Regions from separate parts of the Nocardia sp. NPDC055002 genome, predicted to be linked through region 1. Evidence: predicted binding sites of a transcription regulator. Region 1 holds the regulator's gene; the other holds the start of a gene.
The links. Region 1 encodes HspR, which represses chaperone genes until heat shock. Its sites were predicted from a motif close to ANNTGAGTNNNNNNNACTCANNT; they were not measured.
Positions count from the first base shown of each region.

Region 1 (15,263 bases):
GTGGGCTCGGCGCCGCAGCCAACGTGGGGGCGCAGGCCGCCGGCGGGCTGGGCGCGGTCGCCACCACGTCGGCGATCACTGGTCTCGACGGTGTGGTCGGCGCGGGCGCGGACCTGGGCACCGGTCTCGAAACCGGGTTGGGTGGCGCAGTGTCGGCGGGTACGGATCTGACCGGTGGCTTCACGGGTGGGGCGGGGACCGGGTTCGGTGTCGACGAACTACTCACCGGCGGCGGCACCGGACAGATCACGACCGGAGTGGAATCAGCGCTGTCCACCACGTCGGGTATCGGGCTGAGCACCGGTCTCGAGACCGCGACGACTGCCGGCGCCGACGTGACCGGTTCTCTCGCCTCGGGTGCGCAGGCAGGAGTGAACGGCGCCGTCGGGTCCGGTGTCGATCTGGCCGGTGGCGCCCAAGCGGGCCTGACCGGTGTCGCCGGCGCGGGCGCTGGGCTCGCGGGTTCCGCAGTCGGCGGCGCCCAGACCGGGTTGACCGGTGCCGTGGAGACCGGCCTGACAGGATCCGCGACCGGCGGCGCCGAAACGGGAACCGGCCTCGAGACCGGCCTCGGCGGCCTCGGCGATGCGGGACTGTCGGGCGCGATCACCGGCGGCACCCAGGTGACCGGCGGCTTCACCTCCGCCGTCGACGGCGCGGCGCAGGGCGGCACCGCCGCGGCCGGCGGCCTCTCCGGTCAGACCACGTCGACCTCGACCACCCAGATCGACACTTCCGGCACCGCCGGTGCGACGACGCAGGGCGCGGTCACCACCGCGGCCGACACCTGGTCCGGCGTCGACGTATCGAGTGCGTTCGGTTCGGGCCTGCACGGTTCCGGCCTCGGTGGTGGCGAGGCGTCGCTGTTCGGTGAATCGAGCACCGTCGCCGACACCGGTGCCGACGTGCACACCGACGGACTGTTCCACTGAGCGAAACGGGCGAAGGGATGACAGTTCTCGCACAGAACGTGGTGCCGCTGACGACGGTGTTGGCCGACACCGTCGCGGCGGCCCACGCCGCGGGCCGTGACGACCTGGTCGGACGTCTGGAGAAGGTGGCCGTGCGGGTGCGCGACCCGCGGCACCGGATCGTCGTCACCGGTCAGCTCGGTCAGGGCAAGAGCAGGTTCGTGAACGCACTGCTCGGGCTGGATGTGTGCCGGGTCGGCGACGACGCGACCACCGTGTTGCCCCTGCAGCTGTCCTACGGCGCGCAGCAGCGGGCGTATCTGGTGCTCACCGCGCCGGGTACCGACGAATCGCGGGTCGAGATCCCGTTCGACGAGATCGGCGCCGTCGATACCCGCACCCCACTGGCACAGGGCAGACAGGTCGTGCGGATCGAAGCCGAGCTGCCCAGTCAGCTGCTGGCCGACGGCATCGTCCTGATCGATACCCCCGGTGTCGGCGGCCACGGAAGTGCTTGCGCCGCGGGCGTGCTCAGCCTGGCGGCGGCCGCCGACGCCGTACTCGTGCTCTCCGATGCCTCCACCGAGCTCACCGAACCCGAACTCACGTTCGTCCGGCAGATCCGCGAAATGTGTCCCGCGGTCGCCGTTCTGCTCACCAAGACCGACCTCTACCCACACTGGCGGCAGGTGCTGGAGGCCGACCGGGCCCATCTGACGCGCGCGGAAGCCGATGTCGCCCTGATCCCGGTATCGGCGCTGCTGCGTGCGCACGCCCTGCGCTTGCAGGACGCGCAGCTGGGCCTGGAGTCCGGTTTCGGCGTGCTGTTCGGTTTCCTACGCGATCGGGTCGTCGCCCGTGATCAGGCGGTCACGCGGCAGGCGGTGGCTCGTGAATTACATTCGGCGGCGGAGCATCTGGCGCTGGCGCTGGGCAGCGAGCTGGTCGCGCTGCGCGATCCGGCCGGTGGCGCGGCGGCGGTCAACGAATTGCAGTCGGCGCGTGCGGCCGCCGAGGAGTTGCAGCGGCGCACCGCGAGCTGGCAGCAGACCCTCACCGACGGCATCACCGACCTCGTCGGCGATGTGGATCACGACCTGCGCGACCGGCTGCGCGGTATCGCCCGTACGGGCCAGGAGTGGATCGACGAGAACGACCCGGGCAGGCATTGGGGCGCGATCACGGAATGGCTGACCGGCTCCGTCGACACCGCCCTCGGCGACAATCTCCTGCTGACCCACCGCCGAGCCGAGCTGCTCGCCGAACGGATCGCGGGCCATTTCGCCGAGGTCGGCGCGGTCGATCTGCCGGAGGTGCACTCCGGGATGGACGATGAGAGCGGCCTGGCCAGTTCGGGTTCCCTGGCCGATCTCGAGCCGGATATCGGCTTCACGAGCAAGGTTCTGGTCGGTATGCGCGGCTCCTACGGCGGCGTGCTGATGATCGGGCTCGCCACGACCTTCGCCGGCCTGGCGATGCTGAACCCGATCTCGCTCGGCGCGGGCCTGATCGTGGGCGGCAAGGCCTATCGCGACGACAAGTCCGCCCGGCTGGCGCGACGCCGCGTCGAGGCCAACGGTGAGGTGCGCCGATTCCTCGACGACGTGGCGTTCCAGGCGGCCAAGGACACCAAGGACCGGCTGCACCGCATCCACCGTGCGCTGCGCGACCACTTCGCCGGGGTGGCCGAGCGCAGCCTGCGGTCGATCGACGCTTCCCTGCGGGCCGCACAGGAGGCGGCGGCGATGGCTGCCACACACCGCGCCGAGCGCACCGTCGTGCTGGAACGCCAGCTGCACGCGGTGGCCGAGCTGCGCCGCTACGCGGAATCGATGCAGATCGAACTGAGACGGGCCGACGGTACGGTATCTGGGTGACCCACCGTTTCGACACCGCCGCGCCCGGCGACCGGACCACACCGAGGATCCTGGCCGAAGCGCACGAGCTGATCGGCGCGGCGGCGCGGGCGTTCGGGCGCGACGAGTACGCGCGCACGCTGCTGGCCGAATGCGAATACCGCTTGCGTGAGCCGCTGCGGGTGGCGCTGGCCGGTTCGATCAAGGCGGGCAAGTCGACGTTGCTGAACGCGCTGGTCGGCCAGGCCGTCGCCCCGACCGACGCCACCGAGTGCACCCGCGTCGTCACCTGGTACCGCGACGCCGCAACCCCCACGGTCACCGCGCACGCGGTGGACGGATCGCGCGCGAATGTGATCGTGCGACGCGGCAGTGGCGCGCACGGACTGACCTTCGACCTGAACGGTCTGAGCTGGGATGCGCGCGGTCCCCGTGCGGTGGACCATCTCGAGGTCGGGTGGCCGTCGGCCGCGTTGTCGCAGACCACGATCATCGACACCCCTGGCACGTCGTCGCTGTCGCGTGAGGTGTCGCTGCGCACCGCACGGCTGCTCACTCCCGCCGATGTCGAGGACGATGCGCGAGCCGCGCCGCTGTCGGTGTCCGGCGCCGACGCCGTCGTCTACCTGTTGCGCCGTCTCGATGCCGCCGACGTGCGCTTTCTCGAGCAGATCGGTGCGGGCGCCGGTGGTGCGGGGCCGCTCGGTGTGATCGGGGTGGTGTCGCGCGCCGACGAGATCGGCTCCGGTCGCATCGACGCGCTGCATTCGGCCCGCGATGTCGCCGCCCGGTTCGCGGACGAGCTGGAGCGAACCGGCCTGTGCCAGTCGGTGATTCCGGTGGCGGGGCTGCTCGCTTTCGCCGCGGCGACCCTGCGACAGCCGGAGTTCGCGGCGTTCGAGGCGCTGTCCACAGTGCCCGCGGAGGACCTCGGGATCGCGTTGCTCTCGGCGGACCGATTCGCTCGCGCCGACATCACGCTGCCGGTCGCCCCGGAACTGCGCGCGCAGCTCGTTGATCGTTTCGGCCTGTTCGGTATTCGCATGGCCACCATGCTGATTCGGCTCGGTGCCCGCGATTCTTCCGCGCTGGCAGCGGAATTGGCGGCTCGCAGCGGCATCGAAGAACTGCGTTCGGTGTTGGAGGTCCAATTCGGCCAGCGCGCTGAGGAATTGAAGGCCCATTCGGCGCTGAGCACGCTGGACCGGATCCTGGCCGCCTACCCCGGTACCGAAGCCGATCGCCTGCGGCCCCGCGTGCGTGCTCGGCTCGCCGATGTGCACGGTTTCACCGAACTCCGACTGCTCGGGCGCCTGCGTACCGACGAATTGCCGTTGCCGCCACCGGTACTCGCCGACCTGTACCGCATGCTCGGCGGCGCGGGCGTGGCGGCGCATCTACGCCTCGGACTGCCCGCGGAATCCGACCCGGATTCCCTGCGTGCCACGGCTTTCGCCGCCGTCCGTACCTGGCGGGCCCGCGCGGCCCATCCTCTCGCCGACCGATCGACCGCCACCGCCTGCCGAGCCGCGGCCCGCAGCGCTGAGGGAATACTGGCTGAACTCCCTCCGCCGCGGACCGCCTAGCCGGTCAGATGAAGTAAGCGGTCCCCGAGGAACTTCCGGTCCCGTACCCCAGGCTCTTCGCGAACTCCCGAACCGCGATCAATGCGTGCCCCACCGGCCCCGGATCGCTGCACGACCCCCCGACCGACGAGAACGTGCATCCGTCATCGGCAACGGCAACGCCGCTGTCGGCCACGGCGCTCCCGGCGGACGCGACCATCCCGCCTCCGGCCAGGGCGGCGATCACGGCCACTCCGCCGAACGCCCGTTTCCACTGAACCTTGCCCATCGATGCACGCATACTTCCGAAACTAGTGTCCGACAGGATTGTTCGCACCCCTATCGTTGCCCCGAATAATCAGGGCAACGATCAGGCGGGAGGCCGATCACTCACCCAGGGCCGGCACAACCTCCTCCGCGAGGTACTGCTCGATCCCGCGCCCGGCCCGCTCCGCCTGGATCACGGTGGCGCCGTGCTCTTGGGCCGCGGCCGTCAACTCCTTCCGGGACTCGGCTTCGACTCCACCTCCGATCACCAGCAGGCGAACTCGTTCACGCTCGAGGATCGCGAGCGCCTCCTCGTCGGTGGTCGACCCGAGGACGCGGTATCCGAGCCCGCCCACATAGCCGAGCGCGGTATCGACAACTTCGCGCCCGCGCCCGACGGTCAGCAGATCAACGGTGTACATGTGCTTCCACCCTTCGTGTTTCATACTGTGACGATTTCCGGATCATCATCGAGTACGCGCTGTTCCAGCTTGGCCTCCTTCGGCAGTGCGAAGAATCCGAGACACACCACCAGTAGCATCCCGGCGCCGTAGAACAGCGTGTACCGGAACGTCTCAGCGAAGTTCACCGCGTTGGCCTCGGTCCCTGCCTCGGCGAGTACGCGCGAAACCGCCGAGTCGCCACCAGAATTCGACTGACAACTAGCGGGTGTCACGGCCGGATCATCCTCCGCCGACCGATCGTGCACGCATGCCGCGAACCCGGCCAGGATCTGATCCTGGACCTGTATCGGCATTCCCTCGAGCGCCAGCTCGGCCCGGATCTCGGGCGTCACGGCGGCCACTCCGAGATCGGAATCCCGGTCGAGCGCGGTGAAGAACAGCACGCCGACCAACGCGACGCCCAGCGCGGTCCCCAACTGCTGCCCCGTGTTCAGCAGCCCGGAAGCCGACCCCGCCTCCCGTACCGGCACCTGCCCGAGCAGCAGGTCCAGCGTCGGCGCCACCACCATCCCGAACCCCGCACCGGTGATCACCAGCGGCAGCGCCATCTGCCAGGAAGTGAACTCGCTCCCGTATCGCACACCCATCGCGCCGTAGAGCGCGAACCCCGTCGCATTCACCAGCGCCCCGACCATCAACACCCGCCGCCCGTACCTTGCGGCCAGCACGCCGACCGAAAGACCGGCTCCCACACCGGCACCCACCGCGAACAGTGCCGAGGTGAGCCCGGCCCGCAACGGCGACCACCCGAGTCCGCCCTGCATGAACAACGTCCACACCAGGAAGAACCCACCCATGGCGATCCAGAAGAGCAACCAGGTCCCCAGCCCGATCGCGAACGGCCGCGACCGGAACAGCCCGAGATCGACCAGCGGCGAACGTCCCTTCCGTGCTAGGCCGCGCTCGTAGAACAGGAACCCGGCGAACACCGCGAGAGCCACACCCATCATCACGAAAGTCCATGCGGGCCAGTCGAGTCGACGTCCCTCGGTCAACGGGTAGACCAGCAGCAGTACAGCGGATACCGCCAGTGCCATCCCGACCGGGTCCAGCCGGGGCGGTCTGGCCGACTTCGAATCGCTCATCACGAACCACGCCGCGATGAACCCCGCGATGCCGACCGGAATGTTCACCAGGAAGATCGGCCGCCAGGCCAACCCGAACAGGTCGGCCTGCACCAGCACTCCGCCTAGCGCGAGACCGACCGCTGAGGCCGACCCGCCGACACCGCTGTAGACGGCAATCGCTTTGGCCCGCTCCTCTTTCGGGAAGGTCGTCTGAATGATGGCCAGGATCTGGGGCACCATCAGCGCTCCCATCGCACCCTGCGCGAAGCGGGAGCCGATGAGCACGGTGGGATCGGTGGCCAGCCCGCACGCCGCCGAGGCGATCGTGAAACCGGCCATGCCGGTGAGGAACACGCGTTTGCGACCGTAGATGTCGCCGAGCCGTCCGCCGGTGATCAGCACCGCGGCGAAGGCGAGAACGTAAGCGGCGATGATCCATTCGAGCTGCGAGTACTCGGCGTGCAGGTCGTTCCGGATGCTCGGTACGGCCACATTGACGATGGTCACGTCGAGTAGATCCATGAAGCCGGCGGCCAGCACCACCGCGAACGCGATCCAGCGCCGCGGATCCGGGGCGGGGGGAGTGGGGGAGGTAGTCACGAGAGTCTCTCTTCGAGTAGGGGACCTCTCAAACTATGCACCTCGAGTGATTATCAATCAATAGGGCAATCATGAATGGTGCGTTAATCGGCGTATCGTAGGGGTGTGACCGACCCGACGCAGCTGTCGACCCACGCCGGATTCCTCCTCGGCCAACTGGGCTTCCATACGGCCTATCGCTTCAGCGATCTACTGGCGCCGCTGGGCATCAAGCCCCGCCACTTCGGCATGCTGAAACTCCTGAGCGCCCACGACGGCCGCACTCAGCAGGAGCTCGGCGAGGCGTTGGAGATCCACCGCAATGTCATGGTCGGCCTGGTGGACGACCTGGAGAAACGCAACCTCGTGGAACGCCGCCGCCACCCCAGCGATCGGCGCGCGCACGCCCTCCACCTCCTGCCCGCCGCCCATGCTCTCCTAGCCGAAGCCGAGCAGCGGGTAGCCGAGCTGGACGCTGAACTCCTGTCTCCCCTGCCTCCCGAAGACCGCGCGGTCTTCCTTGATCTCCTGCGCCGCACCGCCGAGGGCAACGGCCTTCGCCCCGGCATCCATCCCGGCCTCACCCGATAGCCCGCCGATGGTCTCCGGACCGTCACGATCGCGCATCAGGGGCTGCAGTTGAGCGCACCCGTGGCAAGAATGGCTCGGGGGTCGGGAAATTTTTTCGGGTGGCGGGAATGAATCGCCGCAGCTACTGGTTGTGCTGATCAACAACATGAGCGGACCTGACTCAACTTCGGGTTGACTCACGGTGGATCTCGAAGGCAGGATTGAGCCCACTGCGCTCAGCGTTGCAATAACCGAACGTCAAACAGGAGGAAACCACTATGGCTCGTGCGGTCGGAATCGACCTCGGGACCACGAACTCCGTCGTCGCCGTGCTCGAAGGCGGCGAGCCGGTCGTCGTCGCGAACTCGGAAGGCTCGCGCACCACCCCCTCGATCGTCGCCTTCGCGAAGAACGGCGAGGTTCTCGTCGGTCAGCCCGCGAAGAACCAGGCGGTCACCAACGTCGACCGCACCATCCGCTCGGTCAAACGCCACATCGGCACCGACTGGAACGTCGAGATCGACGACAAGAAGTACACGCCGCAGGAGATCTCCGCGCGCACGCTGATGAAGCTGAAGCGCGACGCCGAGGCCTACCTGGGCGAGGAGATCACCGACGCCGTGATCACCGTCCCGGCCTACTTCGAAGACGCCCAGCGTCAGGCCACCAAGGAAGCCGGCCAGATCGCCGGTCTCAACGTGCTGCGCATCGTCAACGAGCCCACCGCGGCCGCGCTCGCGTACGGCCTGGACAAGGGCGACAAAGAGCAGACCATCCTGGTCTTCGACCTCGGTGGCGGCACCTTCGACGTCTCGCTGCTGGAAATCGGCGAGGGCGTCGTCGAGGTCCGCGCGACCTCCGGTGACAACCACCTCGGTGGCGACGACTGGGACGAGCGCGTCGTGACCTGGCTGGTCGACAAGTTCAAGGCGTCCTCGGGCATCGACCTGACCAAGGACAAGATGGCCATGCAGCGTCTGCGCGAGGCTGCCGAGAAGGCCAAGATCGAACTGTCCTCGGGCCAGAGCACCTCGATCAACCTGCCCTACATCACCGTCGACGCGGACAAGAACCCGCTGTTCCTCGACGAGCAGCTCACCCGCTCGGAGTTCCAGAAGATCACCTCTGATCTGCTGGATCGCACCCGCGCGCCGTTCCAGTCCGTGATCAAGGACTCGGGCCTGAACGTGGCCGACATCGACCACGTCGTGCTCGTCGGTGGCTCCACCCGGATGCCCGCCGTCTCCGAGCTGGTCAAGGAACTGACCGGCGGCCGTGAGCCCAACAAGGGCGTGAACCCGGACGAGGTCGTCGCCGTCGGCGCCGCGCTGCAGGCCGGTGTCCTCAAGGGCGAGGTCAAGGACGTTCTGCTCCTCGACGTCACCCCGCTGAGCCTTGGCATCGAGACCAAGGGTGGCGTGATGACCAAGCTCATCGAGCGCAACACCACCATCCCCACCAAGCGCTCGGAAACCTTCACCACCGCTGACGACAACCAGCCTTCGGTGCAGATCCAGGTGTTCCAGGGTGAGCGCGAGATCGCCTCGCACAACAAGCTGCTGGGCTCCTTCGAGCTCACCGGCCTGCCCCCGGCCCCGCGCGGCGTGCCGCAGATCGAGGTCACCTTCGACATCGATGCCAACGGCATCGTGCACGTCACCGCGAAGGACAAGGGCACCGGCAAGGAAAACAAGATCAAGATCCAGGACGGCTCCGGTCTGTCCAAGGAAGAGATCGACCGCATGGTCGCCGACGCCGAGGCGCACGCCGCCGACGACAAGGCGCGCCGTGAAGAGGCCGAGACCCGCAACCAGGCCGAGTCGCTGGTGCACCAGACCGAGAAGTTCATCAACGAGCAGAAGCTGAGCGAAGGTGGCGCACAGGTCTCCGCCGATCAGCTGGCGAAGGTGGAGAACGCGGTCGCCGAGGCCAAGCAGGCGCTCGAGGGCACCGATATCTCCGCGGTGAAGTCGGCCGTGGAGAAGCTGGCCACCGAGTCGCAGGCCCTGGGCCAGGCGATCTACGAGGCCAGTGCCGCCGCCGACGCGCAGTCCGGCAACGGCGCGGGCCCCAGCCAGGCCGATGACGATCAGGTCGTCGACGCGGAGGTCGTGGACGAGCCGGTCGACACGGACAAGAAGTGACCGAGGCGAACTCCTCGGAGCAGGAGTTGGTCGAGGAAATCCTGGACGACACTGCGGACGAGAACGCGGAGGCCGCCACGGCGGACTCCGCCCTCGACGCCGAAGTTGTCGAGCCGGAGCACGACGAGCTGGCCGAGCGCACGGCCGACCTGCAGCGGTTGACCGCGGAATACGCGAACTACCGCCGCCGCGTCGAGCGTGACCGTCAGGCCAACATCGACGCCGCCAAGGCGTCGGTGGTCACCGAATTGCTCGCGGTGCTGGACGATCTGGATCGGGCGAGGGCGCACGGCGACCTCGATTCCGGCCCGCTGAAGTCCGTCGCCGACAAGCTCGAGACCGCGCTCACCAAGCAGGGTCTGGTCGAATTCGGTGCCACCGGTGACCCGTTCGACCCCACGCTGCACGAGGCCGTGCAGCACGAGGGTTCGGGCGCCGACCCGGTGATCGGCATCGTCATGCGCAAGGGCTATCGGTTCGGCGACCGGGTGCTTCGGCACGCGCTGGTCGGGGTAACCGATGCCGAGGCCGCGGGGGCATCGGATCCGGATGCCGGCGACAGTCAATAAGAACGCGAAAGGAGGAGATGCCCGGTGAGCCAACGGGAGTGGATCGAAAAGGACTTCTACAAGGAGCTGGGTGTCTCCTCCGGCGCCTCGCAGGACGAGATCAAGAAGGCATACCGCAAGCTCGCCCGCGACCTGCACCCGGACTCCAACCCGGGTGACACCAAGGCCGAGGAGCGGTTCAAGTCCGTGAGCGAAGCCAATGCGGTGTTGTCGGATCCTGCCAAGCGCAAGGAGTACGACGAGACGCGCCGCATGTTCGCGGGCGGCGGCGGTGGCGGACGAGCCTACGGCGGCGGCGGGTTCAATCCCGGTGCCGGCGGCGGCTTCTCGCAGGACTTCAACATCGGTGACATCTTCGGTCAGGCCGGTGGTACCGGCGCCGCGGGCGACGGCGGGCTCGGCGATCTGCTGGGCGGGCTGTTCAACCGGGGTGGCGGCGGTGGCCGGGCGGCGGCTCGTCCGCGCCGCGGCTCCGACGTGGAGACCGAGACGACCCTGGGTTTCCGTGAGGCCGCCCAGGGCGTCACCGTTCCGCTGCGGATGACGAGTCCCTCGCCGTGCACCACCTGTCACGGCAGCGGTGCCAAGCCGGGCACCAGCCCGCGCGTGTGCCCGCACTGCAACGGTGCGGGCGTGGTCAGCCGCAATCAGGGCGCGTTCGGTTTCAGCGAGCCCTGCGACGACTGCCGCGGCACCGGGTCGATCATCGACGACCCGTGCACCGACTGCTCGGGCACCGGTATCCAGAACCGCACCCGCACCATCACCGTCCGGATCCCACCGGGCGTCAGTGACGGTCAGAAGATCCGGCTGGCCGGTCAGGGCGAGGCGGGTCTGCGCGGTGCGCCTTCGGGCGACCTGTATGTCACCGTGCACGTCAGCCAGGACAAGGTCTTCGGCCGTCAAGGCGACGACCTCACCCTGGTGCTCCCGGTGAGCTACAGCGAATTGGTTCTGGGGACAACAGTTTCCGTGCCGACGCTGGACGGCCGGGTCGGTGTGAAGGTGCCCGCGGGTACCGCCGACGGGCGTATCCTGCGAGTCCGTGGTCGTGGCGTGCCCAAGCGCGGCGCGGCGGGCGGCGCCGGTGACCTGCTGGTCACGGTGAAGGTCGCGGTGCCGCAATCGCTCGACTCTGACGCCACCGATGCGCTCAAGCGCTATCAGGAGGCGGAGAAGGCCAGTGGCTTCGAACCGCGTGCAGGATGGGCGGGTGCTTGATGATGTCCGATGATCCGAAGTCTGTTTCGGGTGCGACCGCGCGTGCCGAGTTCTTCATGATCTCGGTGGCGGCTCAGCTGGCGGGGATGCACGCGCAGACGCTGCGTACCTACGACCGGCTGGGTTTGGTCACCCCGCAACGGACCTCGGGTGGCGGACGCCGTTATTCGGCCCGCGACGTCGAGGTGCTGCGTGAGGTGCAGCGCCTGTCGCAGGACGAGGGCGTCAATCTCGCCGGCATCAAGCGCATCATCGAGCTCACCAATCAGGTGGAGGCGTTGCAGCAGCGCGTCGAGGAGATGAGCGCGGAGATGGAGCGGTTGCGGGCGGGCTACCGGCCCGATCTGTCGCCGCCCGCACGCAGTACCGCGCTCGTGGTGTGGCAGCCACGGCATCGGCGCTGAGTCGTCTTCGATTCGACGAGCCTCCGGTTCGCCCATCCGCTGTGGTGGATGCGAGCCGGGGGCTCGTTCGTCTCCGGTCAACCCCCGGCGACCGGCTGGTGACTCTCCAGCAACTCACTTATTCGTGATCTTGCTGATCGGAAGTAGCGTCGCGGCGCGCTGAGGTGGGGATTTATCACCGTGGACGTCCAAAAGTTTGCTGCCCGGATGCTGAATTCGGATCAATCGGAAGGCAATTCGCTGCCCGCGACCAGCCACTCCGGTGCGCCGACCCCGCGTGTCATGGCTCGGCGCGTCGGATCGCCACCTGCGGGCGACGTTGCGGAAGGGTCGCTCTACCAGGGCCATTGGTCACCAATTGCCTGATACGCCCGGTGGTTTCGAGAATCGTGAGCGGCTGTTCACCCTCAATTAACGGGCTTCAGGTATGTTTTCATGAGAAACTACTGGGAACCGCCTGGTATTTCGCGAATTACATGCGTGATGTTTAAGAGTACGATTCCTAAGCTGGCAAACCTCGCCTAGACTTCTCGCATCGGCTGCTGACGAGTGTCCTCCCAGCCCGTCACTCGCCGGCGCGGCTAGCGTTCGATGGCGAAACGAGGTTGTGACACATATGGATTCGCGGACTGTCGCTTTGATCCGTACTACGTTCAAGGCGGTTGCTGCGGAAGAAGGTGGGCCCGAGAAGCTGTCGAGGTCGTTCTACTCGATCCTCTTCACGGACTACCCCGGTGTCCGCGACTACTTCCCGGCTGCCATGGATTCCCAGCGCGACCGACTCGTCACGGCGATCTCCTACGCCCTCGACCGGCTGGAGGAGCCCGACAAGCTGCTGCCGTTCCTGGCCCAGCTCGGGCGCGACCATCGCAAATACGGCGTGCAACCGGCGCACTATGTGGCCGTGGCCAACTCGCTGAAATCCGCCATGCGGTTGTTCGCCGGTGCGGAGATGTGGACCGACGAGGTCGCCAGCGCATGGGACGAAGGTCTGGCCACCATCAGCGGCGCGATGATCAGCGCCGCCGACAAGGAGACCACCCCGGCTACCTGGACGGGCACCGTCGTCGAACATCGCGAGGTGCTGCGCAATCTCTCGATCGTCCGGGTCCAGCTCGACGTGCCGATGCAGTACGCCGCCGGTCAGTATCTCAGCGTGCAGATTCCCTCGCGGCCGCGGATGTGGCGCTATCTCTCACCCGCGAACCCGGCCAATCCCAACGGCGAGATCGAGTTCCACGTTCGCGGCGTGCTCGGCGGCTGGGTCAGCCCCGCCATGGTCGCGCACACCGCCGTCGGTGATCAGTGGGCGCTCGGCTCGCCTCTCGGCGGCCTGGGCGTGCCGCGCAACACCAAACGCAAGATGCTGATGGTCGGTTGTGGCACCGGCATCGCCCCCCTGCGCGCGCAGATCATGGCGATGGCCCAGCGCCGGGTCAACCCGAAGGTCCACCTGTTCGTCGGCGGCCACCACCCCTGCGATCTCTACGACCTCCAAGTCCTGAGCCAACTCGCCATCGCCAACAAATGGCTCACCGTCACCCCCGTCACCGAGAGTGACGAAAACCCCTGGTGGTACTACGACTCCGGCGAACCCCAGCCGGATCTACCCGGCCTGGAACCCCGCATGACCGGTCAAATCGGCAAGGTCGTCGCCAGCTACGGACCGTGGGCAGACCGCGACGTCCAGATCGTCGGCTCCCCCTCGATGGTCCAGACCACCAAGTTCCGCCTCATGGCGGCAGGCACCCAGGCCCAGTCGATCCGCCACGACCCCTTGTTCTGAGAGTCAGCCACCAGCGGGCTTCGACTTCCGGAAGCTCGCTGAACCTGGCGCGCCGGTGGGTAGTGATTTCCGTCCGACCGGTAGCCCGCGCAGTGGCCGCGATGATCAGGTTGTGCGCACCATGTGGTGTGCCTACGGCCCGGACGTAGGAGAAGTAGTACCGCGTGGTGTTCAGCGATCGCGTCGTCGTCACGATTGCTGGGCACGATGGCGCGGAACTCGGCGAGGAACGCTCGCGCGCTCGCTTGTTTCGCCGGGTCGGTCTGGTCGGCGAGTCCGGTGAGGTACTCCGCAAGCACCACAGCAGCGACGGCGACTATCGCTGTTATCGATAGATGCTTCGACGGCAGCCGATAAGCCTAGTCGGATTGGCAATCTGATGAGATCGAGATGTCATCGCCTTCCTTTACTTCTCGGGCCAGCGGGCCGGAAATAGAGATGGACAGCTGTTCAGGCGACGGTCTATGAAACTCGATTCGTCGAACGGTGCCCACATAGGGCGCTTCACCTTTTCGATGCAGCAACGCTTGGTCTCCAACTCGTATTTCCCCAGTGGGAATCCCGATTAGAAATGGATCCGGCCAGAAGCTGACTGGAAATACTCCAACAACGCGAAATTCTGTCACCCTATACCTCGCTGATTCTTGTATTTTTCCCACCCAGCTTCATCGGCAGCGTATGCTTCGTCCTCCAATTGCTTGGTAGCGCTGCTTCCGGTTCGCCCGTCGCGAAATTGTTCGACGTGCGCTCTCTCGTGTATCAAATTTCGAACTAGCGACTCTTCGTCCGCAAAGGCGCTTGGGGCAAGATTGACCGAGTTTTCATGAGTACTCGCGCTCGCGCCCATCGAGTCATAGTACCGGACGTCGTCCGGCGCCTTTGCTACAATTATTTCGACACCATCCAGATCGACCCCTGCCTGCCTGGCGATCTGCTGTATGTACTCCGGAGTCATCGGCAGGTGATCGCCGCTATCCAGGACTTCCTGATTAGTTCGGGCCCCTATTCGAGAAAACAGCCGTTTGCTGCGCTGGGTGTTCCCAAACGGATTTGCGAGCCGATTGAATAGACTCTCGGCGGCCTTCCATGCCTTCTGCGCCGCAGCTACAACGTCGTCCGCTAATCCTTTGAGCTGAACTAATTTTCGTGCTCGCCATGCCGTTACGGCATCTTGTATTATGCCCGCCCATTTCCGCGCCGACTCGACCGCCTTAGCGCCAGCGATCAAGCCGCCGATACCGGCGGTAAGACAGGATGCGGCGATTGTAATTGCAAAGTTGAGTGCTGCTTCTTTGACGATCGATTCGATAAATCCCTTAATCTGTTGACGCAGCTCAATTATGGAATCTCGATAATCTGAGCAGGCTTTACTGAGCTGGTTGCACAGGTTGAGTAACTCGCTGATGGAGGCTTCGATCGTTTTCAGGTCGAAGCGGACCTGTTTGGCATCGTCGGAAGTGACACCGTCGAATAGATTCACAGAGATCGTGATCTTGTCTTTGGCGTTGGTATTCACATACACCTTGCCGAGCCGGTCCCAGGCGTCGGCGGCTCTGGCGAGGGTGTCGGTATTGCCGTCGGGGAGCGGGCAGTTGATCGCGTCGAGGACGTCGATGGCGGTTTGTGCGAGACCTTCGGGGATTCCGCCTGCCGCTGATGCAGGCAGTCGGTAGGGCCCCAGAGTGGCGGTCGATGCGGCGTCTGCCGGTCGTTCCGGCTGGGACGTGCGGTGGATCGTGGCGTCGGATTTGGCGTGCTCGAAGCCGACGTCGTTGAGTGCGGTGCCGTAGGCGCGCAGAGTTTGATACGTCTGTGTGAAGAACGAGACGGCGTCTTGGGCTGATCTGTCGTACGAACTCG
Region 1 covers NZ_JBSGWE010000005.1:10,400-25,662, forward strand. The annotation lists gene ACWF99_RS21140 (IniB N-terminal domain-containing protein) at 1-932, shown strand, start outside; gene ACWF99_RS21145 (dynamin family protein) at 950-2,788, shown strand; gene ACWF99_RS21150 (dynamin family protein) at 2,785-4,353, shown strand; gene ACWF99_RS21155 (hypothetical protein) at 4,358-4,633, opposite strand; gene ACWF99_RS21160 (hypothetical protein) at 4,719-5,045, opposite strand; gene ACWF99_RS21165 (MFS transporter) at 5,042-6,730, opposite strand; gene ACWF99_RS21170 (MarR family winged helix-turn-helix transcriptional regulator) at 6,836-7,300, shown strand; gene dnaK (molecular chaperone DnaK) at 7,558-9,423, shown strand; gene grpE (nucleotide exchange factor GrpE) at 9,420-9,992, shown strand; gene dnaJ (molecular chaperone DnaJ) at 10,017-11,213, shown strand; gene ACWF99_RS21190 (heat shock protein transcriptional repressor HspR) at 11,216-11,617, shown strand; gene ACWF99_RS21195 (FAD-binding oxidoreductase) at 12,234-13,403, shown strand; gene ACWF99_RS21200 (hypothetical protein) at 13,568-13,738, shown strand; gene ACWF99_RS21205 (WXG100-like domain-containing protein) at 14,026-15,263, opposite strand, start outside.

Region 2 (15,263 bases), on a different contig from region 1:
CTTCCGCGGTCAGCGCGTTGCGCTCGAGCTGGCGGGGAACCAGGAAGTCGCGCGCGATCGCCACCTTGTCTGCCTCGGTGTAGCCGTCGACGGTGATGAGCTCCATACGGTCCAGCAGGGGGCCGGGAATGGTGTCCATGACGTTGGCGGTCGCGATGAAGAGGACATTCGACAGGTCCAGGTCCAGGTCCAGGTAGTGGTCGCGGAAGGTGTGGTTCTGCGCGGGGTCGAGGACCTCGAGCAGGGCCGCCGCCGGATCACCACGGAAGTCGGAGCCGACCTTGTCGATCTCGTCCAGCAGGACAACGGGATTCATCGAACCCGCCTCCTTCACCGCACGCACGATCCGGCCCGGCAGCGCGCCGACGTAGGTGCGACGGTGGCCACGGATCTCGGCCTCGTCGCGCACGCCGCCGAGGGCGACACGAACGAACTTGCGGCCCAGAGCCTTTGCGACCGATTCACCCAGCGAGGTCTTGCCGACACCGGGGGGACCCACCAGCACGAGCACCGCGCCGGACCCGCGTCCACCCACGACCTCGAGACCGCGCGCGGCCCGCCGCGTTCGCACCGCCAGGTACTCGACCATCCGGTCCTTCACCTCGTCGAGGCCGTGGTGATCGGCGTCGAGCACCGCACGAGCGGCCGAGACATCGGTGCTGTCCTCGGTTTTCACCGTCCACGGCAGATCGAGCACGGTGTCGAGCCAGGTACGGATCCAGCCCGATTCCGGGCTCTGGTCGCTGGCGCGCTCCAGCCGGCCGACCTCGCGCAGCGCCTCGGCGCGCACGTTCTCGGGCAGGTCCGCGTTCTCCACGCGGGTGCGGTAGTCGTCGGCGCCGTCGGGTTCGTCCTCACCGAGTTCCTTGCGGATGGCGTTGAGCTGCTGACGCAGCAGGAACTCGCGCTGACTCTTCTCCATGCCGTCGCGGACGTCCTCGGAGATCTTGTCGGTGACCTCCACCTCGGCGATGTGGTCCTTGATCCAGTCGATCTGCTTGGTCAGCCGCACCGCGACATCGGGGGTCTCGAGCAGTTCGCGCTTCTGGTCATCGGACAGGTACGGCGCGTAGCCCGCGGTGTCGGCGATGGCCTCTACGTCGTCGAGCTGGTTGACGATGTCGATGATCTGCCAGGCCTCACGCCGCTGCAGCACGGCGACGACCAGCTTCTTGTACTCGGCGGCGAGCTCGGTGGTCCGCTCGTCGGGCTCGACCGCTTCGACGAGTTCGGCCTCCACCCACAGCGCGGCGCCCGGCCCGGTGACGCCGTGCCCGATCCGGGCGCGGCGCTCGGCCTTCAACACGGCGGCGGGCGCGCCGCCGCGCATCCGGCCGACCTGTTCGATGGTGGCGACGACGCCGTAGGACGCGTAGCCCTCGTCGAGGCGCGGCGCGACCAGCACCGAACCGGTTTTGGCCGCCTGGGCGGCGTCGATGGCGGCCTGCGCGGATTCGTCCAATTCGATGGGCACGACCATGCCCGGCAGCACGATCGGATCGGTCAGGAACAGCACCGGCAGGTTCTGAGCTGAAGTCATGTCGACCCTTCCAAAGTTGAGCTTTGCTGACTCAACATGGACCCCCGGCGGTTTGTTCCTGCAGGTGGCGCCGTTCACTCACGGCGAAAATAATCGGCCGAGATTCTTGTGCGGCCGATGTCGAGAACGCGTGGGTGGCTCCGTCCCAGGGGTACAACCCACACAGCACACGAACCGAGGAGAACATCATGGCCAAGTACCTGCTGCTCAAGCACTACCGTGGCGCTCCCGCGTCCGTCAACGACGTGCCGATGGATCAGTGGACGCCCGAGGAGGTGACCGCGCACGTGCGGTACATGCAGGATTTCGCGACACGGCTGCAATCGACCGGCGAGTACGTCGACAGTCAGGCGCTGACCACGCAGGGCACGTTCGTCCGCTCCGACGGCGAGGGGCGCCCGCCGGTCACCGACGGGCCGTTCGCGGAGACCAAGGACCTGATCGCCGGCTGGATGATCATCGACGTCGACACCTACGACCGGGCGCTCGAGCTGGCAGGGGAGCTGTCCGCGGCACCGGGGGCGGGCGGGAAGCCGGTGCAGGAGTGGCTCGAACTGCGGCCGTTCTACGCGGAATTGCCCACGGTGACCGAATGAACGAAGCGCTGGTGCGCGAACTCGTCCCCGCGGTGATCGGGATCCTCGTCCGCCGCGGGGCCGAGTTCGCCGCGGCGGAGGACGCGGTACAGGAAGCGCTGATCCGGGCGCTGGAAACCTGGCCCGACGATCCACCGCGCGATGCGAAAGGCTGGCTCGTCGCCGTCGCCTGGCGAAAATTCATCGACGCGACGCGCGCCGAAACGTCCCGGCGTGGGCGTGAATTCGCGGTCGACGCCGAGCCCGAAGCCGGCCCGGTGCCCGCCACGGACGACACGCTGTGGCTGTATTTCCTGTGCGCGCATCCCGCGTTGTCGCCGGGCTCGGCCGTCGCGCTGACCTTGCGTGCGGTCGGCGGCCTGACGACCCGGCAGATCGCGACGGCCTACCTGGTTCCGGAATCGACTATGGCGCAACGGATCAGCCGGGCCAAGAAGCGGATCACGGGCTTACCGCTCGACCGTCCCAGCGATCCGGCAACGGTGCTGCGGGTGCTCTACCTCGTCTTCAACGAGGGCTACAGCGGCGACATCGACCTGGCCGCCGAAGCCATCCGCCTCACCCGCCAGCTCGCCACCTCGACCGGCGAACCCGAGGTCTCGGGGCTGCTCGCGCTGATGCTGCTGCACCACGCCCGCCGGGCGTCGCGCACCGAGGGCGGGCGCTTGATTCCGCTCGCCGAACAGGACCGATCCCGGTGGGACACACACCTTATCGCCGAGGGCGTGACGATCCTGCAAGCCGCGCTGGCCCGTGACCGCCTCGGCGAATACCAGGCCCAAGCCGCGATCGCGGCCCTGCACGCGGACGCGCCGAGCACCGCCGAAACGGACTGGATACAGATCGTGGAGTGGTACGACGAACTACTGCTTCTCACCGACAGCCCGGTGGTGCGCCTGAATCGCGCGGTCGCGGTCGGCGAGGCCGACGGCCCCCGAGCCGGCCTGGCCGCTCTCGCCGATCTCGACCCGGAACTACCGCGCCACAGCGCATCCCGGGCCTACCTCCTCGAACGGGCGGGCGAACTCGACGAGGCCGCGACCCTGTACGCCGCGGCGGCCCGCGCGGCCACCACAGTTCTCGAGCGCGACCATCTCACTCGCGAGGCGGCCCGGGTTCGGCAGTTACCGCGACCCTGAATCCGATTGCCGCGCGGTCGCACCGGGGAAACCGGCCCGCAAAACAGCTCGGCCTCCCCCGGGTTGAGGACCGGGGGAGGCCGAGTTGTGGACAGGTGGCTTACAGGTTCGAGGAACGAATCCGCTCGGTCGGGGGATCGAACGGACGGCCCGAGGTGGAGCCCGAGCTCAGGAATCCGAGGACCGCGCCGCCGATGAGGAAGATGGCGGCGAGGATGCCCAGGATGATCGGCAGGGTCTTGCCGTACAGGTCGAGCTTGTCGAGGCTCTCCTGGGTGACGGCCATCTGGGCTTCGATGGTCTCTTCGTCGAAGACGAGGTGCGACTTCAGGATGTTGACGTCCACCTGCCCGGCGCTACGGCCGTAGTACATGTGGAGGTTCTCGCCACCCTTGAGAACCGCGCCGGTCCTCGGCTCCACCCACACGTCGCGGGTGTTGGTGTAGAAGCGCGTCATGGTGACCGGCTCGGTGCCCTCGAGGCCCCACTTGGCGGCGGGCAGGGCGAGCTGGTGGGACGGGTGCTTGACGACGTCCCACATGTTCGTCACCGGGATGGTCTGCCGGAAGTGGTAGACCGGCACGCCGTTGATCTCCGACTCCTCGATGAAATCGATGTCGTAGGTGGCGCGGGCGTTGAGGTCGAAGTACGGGTACGACTTCTTCTCGGTGCCGATCGGGAAGCGGTACTGCAGGCCGCGCCGCTGCGACTCGGTGGGGATCGCGGCGCCCGACTTGGGGTCTTGAGCCACGGCGATCGAACCGTTGGGCGAGGCGTCGATCGGCGCGCCGGTGACGCGGTCGATGGTGACGCGGTCGACCGAGGCGGTGAGCAGGCCGTCCTTGGGATCCTGGTCGTCGCGACGCAGGGTCTGGCCGGCCTGGACGGTCATCTCGTCGGCGTCGGAGGGCTCCTCGACCGTCAGGAAGCGCTGGGAAACGAGCGGCACATTGGTGTTCACCTTGGCCGCGCCCTCGGTCGCGGTGAGCGACTTCGCGTCCAGCACGAGGCTTTCCTCGCCGGGCACGCTCTTGGCGACCGTGGTGATGCGCAGGTCGAGCGGGGTCTTGGCGACCTTGCCGACCGTGTAGGTAGGAATCATGACCGCGGCCGCGAGCAGCAGCGCGCCGAGACCGACGAGGATGCAGGCGATGAGCCTGCGTACGTTGCTCATCGCGAGCCGTACTGCACGTTGCCGAGCAGCGACGAGCCCGGGTCACCGGACTCCTCGGGCGCGGGGATCGAATTCTGTTGCGCGCCCGCGGTGATGCCGAGTACGGCAATCACCCCGATGACCGCGCCGGCCAGGCCGCTGACCAGGCCGGGGACGACAAACTTCATAGATCGAACTCCAATTGCGTGGTGCGAGGACTCAGCCGACGGAGAAGAAACCGAGGGTCGGGGCGAACGAGCAGGTGCGGTCACCGTCGGCGGTGGCCGTGGTGAGCGAGCCGGTGATCACTGCCGCGACCCGGCCGGGACCGGTGTCGGCGATAGCGGTGAGAGTGGCCGGGCCGTCGGCGTTGATGCCCGCCTCGGTGGTGAGCGGCTGGGTACCGGTGCGACGGTTGTCGAGGTTGACCCACTGCACCGTCATCGGCGGATTCTGCACGACCGTGGCGGTCTTCGTGCCGAGCGCGGTGAAGACGAAGCCGGTCTGGCCCGCGGCCGGTCCGGGCGGCGGCAGCGTCGCCGGGCCGGGGACCGCCAGCGCGGTGCCGACGGAATCCGACGTCGGGCCGATGCAGCCCTTGCCGATGGTCGGGTAGAGGAACTGCGCGATGCGCGGACCGTCCGAAGGCGGCAATTCGGGACCGCCGCCGCCACTGCCGTCGAGGAAGGTGATGACCTTTTCGAGGGTGGCCTTGACCTGCGCCGGGATGCCGGGGGTGGCCAGCAGCACGCGCGCCTGGGCCAGGATCGCGGCCTGTCCGCCGTCGGCGATGGGGCCGGGGGCGGAGATCGCGCCTACGATCGTCGGAGCCAGCGCGGCGAGCGTCTCGGAGGGGACGTTCTCGGCGATGGCGGGGACGCTCGGCTGCGTCGCGGCGGACTGCGGGGCAGCCATCGTGGGCGTGGGTGCCACGAGTGCCGCACCCGCCGCTAGTACGAGGGCGGACAATGCGGTCCGCGATGCTCGGGTGCTCAGCACTGGTCGGCCGTCCTTTGTTCGGTGGATAGATGAAGCGACCCGGAAAGGTCAGTGTTATCCCGGGTTTCAGATACTTTGGAGAGGTGACTACAGCGGACAGGCGGTATGGGGGTCGTACGGTCGTCGCGCGAAAAGCCGAACGACGACTGCGATTCCTGGAAGCAGCGACGCAAATCTTCGCGGAACGTGGCTACGCCACGTGCTCGCTCGCCGAGGTGTGCGCGGCAGCCGGGCTGTCCAAGCGGCAGTTCTACGAGGAGTTCGAAACTCGTGAAGACGTGCTGGTAGCGGCCTACGACCGGATCCAGGACGACGCGGCGGCCGCGGTCGGCACCGCGCTGGTCGCGCTCGGCTCGACCGATCCGCAGCTCGCGTTGCGGGCCGGCTTCGGCGCGTACCTGGAGTCGCTCGGGTCCGACCCGTATCGCGCGCAGGTGGCGCTGATCGAGGTGGTCGGGGTGAGCGATCGGATGGAGACCCATCGCCGGACCCGCAGGCACGCCTGGTCCGCACTGATCGAGGGGGCGCTGGAGCGAGTGGGGGTGCGCCTGCGCGGCGACGCCGAGCTGACCACCGCGCTGATCACGGGCGCGGTCACCGGCGTGGCGCACGAATGGCTGCTGCGCGAGTCGCGTCCGCCCGTCGACGAGCTGGTCGATCTGCTCACCGGCGCGGCCCTGGCGCTGGTCACGTTCGACTGACATCAGGGCAGCCTTCGAGGCGGTGGCAACTCTGCTCACCTGCCGCCCGCTCAATCGACTCCCTTTCCCGACATTGTGAGACCGACTGGCTTCACAGTGTGGGCGAGAGTTTGACATATTAGTGACCCAGATCGCAACGGGAGAGTTTGCGAGACCGACGTTACCTGCGGGTATGGATTGACAGCGCAGCCCGTCAGCGGCGCGACACCGCGTTTCACGTAGAGGTTTGCTACTGGACGAACGACCGGGTGCACCTGCGCCGCGGGCATCGCGGGCTATCCGGTAGCAACCTGTTCCAGTTCGGTCGGAGCGCATCGTCAGCCCTTCCGCAGGGTGCCGGCGATGGTGCCGCCGAGGACACCCGGGGTTCGATAGGCCAGCGTGCCGTCGGGTTGCAGAGTGACCGTCGAGGTAGCCCCCTCGTCGAAGCATCCGCTACCAGCGGTGAGTCTGGCCCGGAAGGTGAGGCGCTGCGCGGTGGCCTCGGTGAGGGTTTCCGCACGGCCACAGCGGTCGCGGGACACGGCGCCGGTGTTGGCCGAGGTCGCGAGTTCCTGACCGACCGCACCCGCGGCGATGGTGAGTTCGATGTCGAACTGGACCGGGCCGTCGGCGGCACGGCCCTTCCAGGTGCCGACGAACTCGGCCGGGACGGAGGCCGCGCCCGATCCGGTGGCAGTCGAGCTGGGTGCGGTCTCGGTCGAGCTGGGGGCGGTCTCGGTCGAGCTCGAAGCGACGGAGGTCGAGGCGGCGGTGGTGCTCGATCCGGTGCCGCCGGTGGACCCGGCATTCAGTTGGGTCCCGATCAGATAGGCGCCACCCGCCACCGCCACCGCCACCATCGCGGACGCGGCGATCAGCAGAGTCCGGGTTCGTCGCGACGCGGTGGCACGTGCCGGCGCGGGCGGCGGGCGACCGGTGAACGTGTCGGCGGAATTGTGCGCGACCACAAAGGGCGGCGGGGTGAATTCGCCGGGCTGTCCATAGGGAGTCGGCGGCGATCCGCTGGTGACGGTCGGTCCGTGCGGTCTCGAGGAGCCGGTCGGAGAGACCTGCGCCGGGTTCGCGGCCGGCAGGTTCGGTACCGAAGTGCCGGTCGACCAGCCTGGTGCGGAAATCGCGGCGGCATCGAGCTGCGATGCGCCGGGTGGGTCGGCAGGATCGAAATCCAGGTCGAGCAGCCGGACGGCGCTGGTACTGATGTGCGCGACGACTTGTGGCGGCAGCCAACCGGTTCGTTCGGCAGTGCCGATGTGGGCCAGTTCCGAAAGGACCTGTTCCGGGGTCGGTCTGGCAGCGGGGTCTTTGGCCAAGCAGGACGAGACGAGCGGTCGCAGGGCGGAAGGAAGAGCCTCGAGACGGGGTTCCTCGTACACGATGCGCCAGAGCATCTGCATCACCTCGGCCGTGCCGAAGGGGCCGTGACCCGCGGCGGCGAAGGTGAGGACGCCGCCGAGGGCGAAGACATCGCAGGCGGGACTGAGGGTTTCGCCGCTCACCTGCTCGGGGCACATGAAACCCGGTGAGCCGAGGAACTTTCCGGTGGTGGTGAGGGCGGAATCCGCGATCACCCTGGCAATGCCGAAATCGATCACCTTGGGGCCGTCGATCGCGAGCATCACGTTCGAGGGCTTCAGGTCGCGGTGCACGATGCCTGCCGCGTGCACCGCCACGAGCGCTTCGGCGAGCCCGTGTGCCAACGCCAGCAGCGTGGGCTCGGCGAACGGCCCGAACTGGGTTACCGCGTCGGTCAACGAGATCCCGGCGACATAGCCAGTGGCCAGCCACGGCGCCCGCGCATCGACATCGGCGTCGAGCACCGGCGCGGTGTAGGCGCCGCCGACGCGCTGAGCCGCCGCGACCTCACGACGGAACCTCGCACGGAACTCCGCATCGATCAGATCCGGGCGGATCACCTTCACGGCGACCGTGCGCCCGCCCGGATTCCGGCCCAGATACACCTTGCCCATGCCCCCGGCACCCAGCACGCCCAGCAGTCGGTAGTCGCCGATCCGCCGAGGATCGTTCGGGTCGAGCGGTTGCATCGCGGGTGGTTCCTTCGGATCAGGGGCGCGTCAGGCGAGCTGGGCTCGGGTCTCGGCCAGCAGTTCCGACAGCATCGGCTTGGCGGCGTGGTCGTCGGCCAATTCCGCGACGGCCTCGGTGAGGATCTTCTCGGCTTCGGTGGGGCGGTTCAGCTCGATGAGGAGTACGGCGCGCTCGTAGTCGGAACGGATGGCCTGGTCGCCTGCCTCGATGGCGCGGAAGCCCGCCGCGGCGGCGTCTGCGCGCGGAAGTGCCTCGTCGGGGCGTTGCGCGCGACGCAGGATCCGGGCGGCGTTGTGGTTGTGCCGGGCTGTGTGCCAGGTGAGCAGTTCGGTGTCCGGGTGGGCGGTGGCGAGCTTCGCGATCGCTTCGTCGGAGGCCGTGACGGCCGTGATCGCGGCGGCGGAGTCGCCGGTCCAGTGCAGCGACAGCGCGGCGCTGTAGCGGCAGTACGCGACGCGCACCGGATCACCGAATCTCTCGGCGACCTCGGCGGCCAGCGCGTAGCGTTCGGCGGCCTCGGCATCGCGATCGAGCACGTCGAGCAGATCGGCGGTCTCGACGAGGGCATGGGATTCGCCGCCGAGATTGCCGGTGGCACGGTCGAATTCGATGATCTCGTCGAGGACGGTGAGTGCCTGTTCGTCCTCATCCAGCCGGCGATGCAGATCGACCAGCAGGAAGCGGCAGGTCCTGGCCTGCTCGACGGCCCCGGCGCGCTCCAGCCCGGCGATCGCCTCTTCGGCCTGGTCGGCGGCGTCGAGCAACTGGCCGACGGCGCGGTAGGCGACAGCCAGATCCCAGTGCACGTACGGCACCTGCGAACTACCTGCCGCGATACCGACCGCGATGGCGGTCAACAGCTCGCTGACTGCCTCCTCGTGCCTGTTCAGGTGGATGAGCAGGGCACCGCGCCGGGCGTGCACGATGAGGCGCACGCTGTCGGGGAAGTCGGCGTCGACCAGCCGAACCGCCTCATCGATCATCTCCAGCGCCGCGGTCGAATCGCCCGCGTCGAGGTGAATTCCGGAAAGGTACTGGGCCACATCGGCTACCCGCCACGCCTGACCGGTCCGGCGATACGCCGCGACGGCTTCCTGTCCCGCCGCTGCCGCGTCGGCGAGTTCAGCATTGTTCTGGTGCAAATACATTCGGTGCCGGGCGACATCACCGAGCAGGATGTCCTCGCCCGCCTCGGCGGCGTCGGCCGCGGCCCGGTCGAGCAACGCCGGTAGCTCGGCGGCATCGCCATCGGACAGCTCGCCGCGATCGAACAGTGCGAACATGCCGCCGGAAAGCCTCAGCGTCGCAGCCGCTCTCGTCCGCGGTTCCGGCGAATTCGCCAGGTGCGACAGGGAATCGCGCAGCAGCTCGAGAGCTTCCGCCACGTCGCCGTGTCTACTGAGGAGCAGGCCGAGCCGGCCCAGGTCGGATTGACGGCGATCCTGCTCGCCTGTCGCGGCGAATAACTCTGCCGCCCGGCGTAACAGCGATTCGGCATGATCGTGATCGGTCGTCCGCAAGGCCGCGCCGGCCAGCACGGAGGCGCGTCGCCCGGCCAGACTCGGATCGCCAGGCTCCGGCTCGGCCGCCAACCGCTCTGCCAGGGCCCATATCTCGGCGTGCGCGTACTGTGTGGTCGCCTGTTCCGCGCGCTCGATCAGTTCGAGGGTGGTGAGCTCGGGGATCTCGACCGCCGCGGCCGCCGGACCCCGCTCGACCGGCACCCGGTGCGCGGCGGCCGCGGACAGCGGCAGGTAGTCGACGATCGGCCGGCTCGCCAGCTTCTGGTGGACCGATGCCGTCTGGTGGTCGGTGCCGTTGCGGTGATCGAAGCGGGCGGCGATGGCCAGTGCCTCGTCGGTGAGCTCCACCAGCATCGCGCGCGCGGTGGATTCGGCGGCGGGGCGATCGGCGGCGGCCGGGCGGCGGAGCAACGTATCACCGTTGCCCGCATCGACGAGGGTGCGCAGGAGCAGCGCCGCGCAGGTCAGGAAGGCGAGCGCGTCCTTCGGGCTCGGCGCGCGATCGAGCCAGGAGAAATGGCGGTCGAGCAGTTCCAGGCCGCGCACCTGATTGCCCGACAGCGCGCAGAACTCGAGGTGGTCGCCGATCGCGGCGAGGTCCTGCGGCTTGGTGCGCAGCAGGCGGTAGGAGCGGCGGTGCGCGCTGCGCGCCTCGTCGAGCTGACCGGTGCGCAGGTAGGGCAGCAGCAGTTCGGTCAGGATGAGCTGCGGTTGCTCGGAACAGCCGAGTTCACCAGCGAGGACCGGAGCGGCCAGCTCGACGGCTTCGATGTCGCGGCCCTGGCTCGCCAGCCAGGCGACCCGGTTGGTGGGGTCACAGCCTTCACAATCGGAGTTCTCGTCACGAGGTGTGGTGCACCACCTTTCGTACCACTCGGCGGCCGCGTCGAGATCGCCGATGTGAACCGCCACCCGATGCCGACGGCCGTACACCGCGTTCAGGCTCTGACCCTCGACCCGATAGCGCCGTTCCATCTGATCGAGAGCGGCCAGCGCCCGATCCATCGGTACCTCGGGGAATTTCGTCATCGCGCCCACCGCGGTCTTGAACTTCCATCGCAGCGACGGCGCCACCCACGACTCGTGGGCGCCGGGGTCGCGATCGTATTCGGCCAGGCAGCGGGCGAACGGGACGAACAATTTGGCCGGGCTCATCCCGTGGCCGTACGCGTCGACCATCGCCATGCGCACGTGGAACGCGAGCTCGGTGTGCGCGCCCGCCTCCGCGTGCCGCAGCACCTGTTCCAGCAGTGCGTCTTTAGCGTCACCGTAGGGCATGTCGTAGGCCTGGAACAGCAGCCGTTGCAGGTCGTCGGGGGTGTTGGCGTCGGACATCAGAGCTCTCCCCGGGGATCGTGAACCGCCCAGTCGAGCAACCCGACGAATGATTTGTTCAGCAGCGCGGTGTCGACCGGCCGCATCGGGTGCTGGCCCAGCAGCAGCGCCTGACTGTAGAGCGCCTCGACCGCCGTGGTGACCAAACGGGCGTCGGCGAGCCCGGTGATGCGGCGTACCAGCGGATTCCGGTAGTTGAGCACGAGCTGCGGACGGTCGCCCGCCTGGTCGGTATCGAAGGCGCCCAGAACATCGGCCCACAGTTCGTCGGCGACCTCGCGGGTGGCGCGCAGTTCGGCGCGATGCTGGGCATCGCGGTCGAGCAGATACAGCGCGGCCAGCGACGGCGGATCGAAAGTGCGCAGTACCACTTCACATTCGAGGCGGTCGAGCACCCGCTGGGCGGTGGTCAGGAAGGGCCGAAGCGCCAGCTCGGTCGCCGGATCGACGAGGTCGAAATGGGTGGCCAGTTCGGCGGGATCCAAACGGCGCACCCGGATCTCGGGATCGATCGCGGGCAAGCGCTCGAGAATATCGGTGATGTAGGAGTAGCCGCCGTTCACCAGGCCGATGCCCGCGGCGCTCGCCACCGCGGCGAGCTGGCGGAACTCCTCCACCGACGGGGTGTAGCGGACCTCGCCGAAACGGCGGCGGAATTCGGCGAGCGGGATCTGGCCCGCGTTGGTCTCCACCGGCAACCAGCGGTCGACCAGGCGCAACATGTCGTCGTCGTGCAGGGCGAGGGCCTTCACGCCGAGATCGTGAATACGCAGGAACCGGTGCAGCGCGGACGGGTCGGAGGTGGACAGTTCCACCAGCCAGTCCCTGATCCGGCCGCCGAGCGCTTCCCTCGTGCTCTCCAGCAGGTCGTCCTCGTAGAGGGCTTCGCGGCTCGCGGTGGGGCGCAGCTCGGTGGTGTCGACCACGCAGCGGACGAAGAAGGCCCAGTCGGGCAGCAGGCCGGTGACGCTCTCCGCCAGCAGCATTCGCTTCAGATACACGCGGTGTCCGACCTTCGCCGCCGGGTTGACCGGCTGCGGAAGCACGAAAGCCACACCGCTGACACCGGATTCGGCGCACGCGAGATCGAAGGTGGCGAACGGGGTGAAACCGAAGGTGTCCTCCGCGTACGCGGCGAGCGCGTTCGTGCGGTCCGAAGGGGTGGGGTGGGTTGCGCGCCACGGGACTTCGGGCTCGGTGATCGGCTGACCGTCGACGGTGACCTCGAACGGCAGCAGGCTACCGAACAGCCGCGCCAGCTCGACGACGGTCGTCGGGGTGAGCCACTGCTCGGCGCCGCGGCGGGGCGCGAGGATCACGGTGGTGCCGGGTTCGTCGCGTTCCCGCGCGGCGGGCTCGACGCGGTAGCGGCCGTCGGCGAAACCGGTCCAGCGCACGGTCGGGCCGCCGCGCGCGGACCGGGTGAGAACCTCGGCCTCGTCCGCGACCAGGAAGCACGACAGCAGGCCGATGCCGAACTGGCCGAGGAACTCGTGCCGGGCGAAGCCGAGGTCGTCGCGCTTGCCGCTGCGGCCGATCGTGGCGAGGAAGGTGTGCACCTCGGCCTCGGTCAGGCCGACACCGCTGTCATGGACACGGATGGTGCCGTCACCGGTGCTCGCGGGCGTCTCGATCCTCACCTGCGCGCGAGCCTGTGGGTCGAGGGCGTGGCGGGCGGTGATGGCGTCGACCGCGTTCTGCAGCAACTCGCGGACGTAGACCCGTGGACTGCCGTATAGGTGATGGCTGAGCAGGTCGACGATGCCCCGCAAGTCGACCTGGAATACCTGCTCCACCGGGGTTCCCTCCCAAAACGCTGACCATCCGCTGGGTCACTGTAACTGGATCTCCGGCGGCTGGCGCCGCAGTTCTTCGCGCTCTGCTGCGCCGGGAACCCGGCGGCCGGGGTGCGGTCAGTGGGAACCTCGGGTGAGCTCGGTGCGGTTGGTGACGGCGAGTTTGGCGAGAATGTTGCGGACGTGGGTTTCCACCGTGCGCTCGGAAAGGACCAGGTGGGTCGCGATTTCCCGGTTGGTGAGGCCGGTGGCGACGAGGTCGTGCACTTCGCGTTCGCGGCGGGTCAGTGGGTCGGCGGTGCGGGTGGCGGTGGCGATGCCGGCGAGCAGGGCGTCGGCCGCGCGCAGGCGGTGTGGCATGTCGAGGCGGCGGAAGGCGGCGGCGGCCCGGTCGGCGGCTTCGCGGGCGGCGGGGAGGTCGCCACGGGCGAGGAGAGTGCGGGCCAGGCCGAGGTGGCCGAGGGCGACGAAGGGGCGGGCCCCGATCGCGGTGTCCATCGTCAGGCCCTGGTGGTAGAGGTCGACGGCGGCGTCGAGATGGCCTGCGACGCGGGCGTTGTCGGCGCGGATCCGCGCGATCGAACCCACACAGATGAGCGCACCCGTGCCGTCGGCGGCGTAGTGGTGTTCGCGGCCGCGGAAGGCCCGGAAGACGCGGTCGGCCGTCTCGGCGTCGTCGAGGAATTCGGCCACGATGCCCACCGAATACACCGTGCCGGACCAGCGCGGGCCGATCTCGAGGGTGTCGGGCAGCAGGCGGAACGGCGCGAACAGGGCCTTCGCCTCCTCGAGATCGCCTGCCATCGCGTGCAGCATCGGGGCGAACAGCTGGGCGATCGTGATCTTCGGGGCGAAGGCCAGCGAAGCCAGCGCCGCGGTGAGCTCGTCGCGGTCGATATGACCGACGATCACGGCGTACATGCCACGGAAGGCGTGGTGCAGGCCGGCGAGGGAGTAGTCGCCGATGCCGACCGCCAGTTCGTGGGCGGCGGTGTCGAAGGCGAGGGCGGCGGGGAAGTCGCCGACCAGGGCCGCGCGGGTGGCCCGCAGGCGCAACAGGTGCCAGCGGGCGATCGGGAGGCGGCGGCGGTCGGCGAGGAGTTCGATGTGGTCGAGGGCGTTGTCGAAGGCGAGCAGGTCGCCGCGTTGCAGGGCCGCGTCAGCTGTCCACACGTATCCCCAGAGTTGTGCCAGCGGCTGCTCGGCGTCGGCCGCGATCTCGATCGCCTTGGCCGCGAGCGCCGTTCGCTCCGCCAGGAAGTCCACGGCCGCGAGAGAGAGGTGGCGGGCGTGGATCGCGTCGAGGACGACGTCGGGATCGGTGGACCGTTCGGCGGCGCGCATGGCCCGGTCGGAGAGTTCCCTTGCCCGCGCACCCGCGCCGCGGTCGGCGGCCGACAGGGCGCGCTGCGCGAGGATGCGGGCGATCAGGTCGGGATGCTTCTCGGGTTCGAGCAGTCGTAATGCCTTGCCGCAGAGCGTATCCAGTCGCGTCATCACGGTCGGGGTGGTGACGCCCTGCACCACCAGGCCGGCTTCCGCGAGCAGGTCGGGGCGGTCTGCTCGTTCGGCCGACGCGCCCGCCTCGACGCAGTGGTCGAGGCTCGTGGCCACCCAACCGGCGGCGAACTCGTCGCGCGCCAGCTCGATCAGCAGCTCGGCGCGCTCGGCATCGGACGCGGTGACGCCCGCGGCATCGATGGCCCACTGCCCGAATCGGATTGCCTCGGCATAGGCGGCACTCGCGCGGGCCGATCGTGCGGCCCGGCGAGACCAATGGCGACCTGACGGCGAGTCCGCACAGCCGCTCGCCTGCCGCCAGTGGGTCGCGATCGCCCCCGCCACCGCCGAATCCGGGCCACCTCGCCCACTCAGTACCTCAGCTGCCGCACGGTGACAGGCCGCTCGCCGCGAGGGGGCGAGGTCGGCGTACACGGCATCGCGTACCAAAGCGTGTGTGAAACCCGTTGTGTCGTCGGCGAAACGACGGACGATTCCGGCCGCGGATGCCGCATCGAGGGCCACCGTCACCGCATCGGAAGCCGGAACGGCCTCCGGCAGCAGCACCGATCCGTAGACCTGCGCCAGCAATTCGGTATCGATGCGTTCGCCGAGCACGCTCGCCGCACCGAGAACCTCGATGGCCATGGGATCGATACGGTCGAGCTGGGCGAGGATCAGGCGACGGATTCCGGGGACCGACAGGAGTGGGTCCTCGCCGGTGCCCATGTCGGCATCGATGACCAGGCGGACCAGCAGGGGAGTACCGCCGGTGCGCTCGTGCACGCGGTGCGCGAGATCCGGGGTGAGGCCGCGCTGTTCGAGCCAGTAGCGGACCTCGTGTTCGGAAAGTCCTGGTACCGGCAGGGATTGGAAGTGCGGCAGCCGCAGCCAGTCGGGCTGGTCGGCGAGCAGGGTTTCGCCCATCGGTT
Region 2 covers NZ_JBSGWE010000004.1:683,760-699,022, reverse strand. The annotation lists gene lon (endopeptidase La) at 1-1,540, opposite strand, end outside; gene ACWF99_RS19990 (YciI family protein) at 1,729-2,136, shown strand; gene ACWF99_RS19985 (RNA polymerase sigma factor) at 2,133-3,275, shown strand; gene ACWF99_RS19980 (DUF3068 domain-containing protein) at 3,376-4,449, opposite strand; gene ACWF99_RS19975 (DUF2613 domain-containing protein) at 4,446-4,616, opposite strand; gene ACWF99_RS19970 (Rv1157c family protein) at 4,648-5,427, opposite strand; gene ACWF99_RS19965 (TetR/AcrR family transcriptional regulator) at 5,511-6,128, shown strand; gene ACWF99_RS19960 (protein kinase domain-containing protein) at 6,446-8,173, opposite strand; gene ACWF99_RS19955 (hypothetical protein) at 8,204-11,035, opposite strand; gene ACWF99_RS19950 (HSP90 family protein) at 11,035-12,831, opposite strand; gene ACWF99_RS19945 (ATP-binding protein) at 12,949-15,263, opposite strand, start outside.
Region 2: a site for HspR is predicted at 1,555-1,577, ahead of lon (endopeptidase La). Genes of this name have one in related genera too.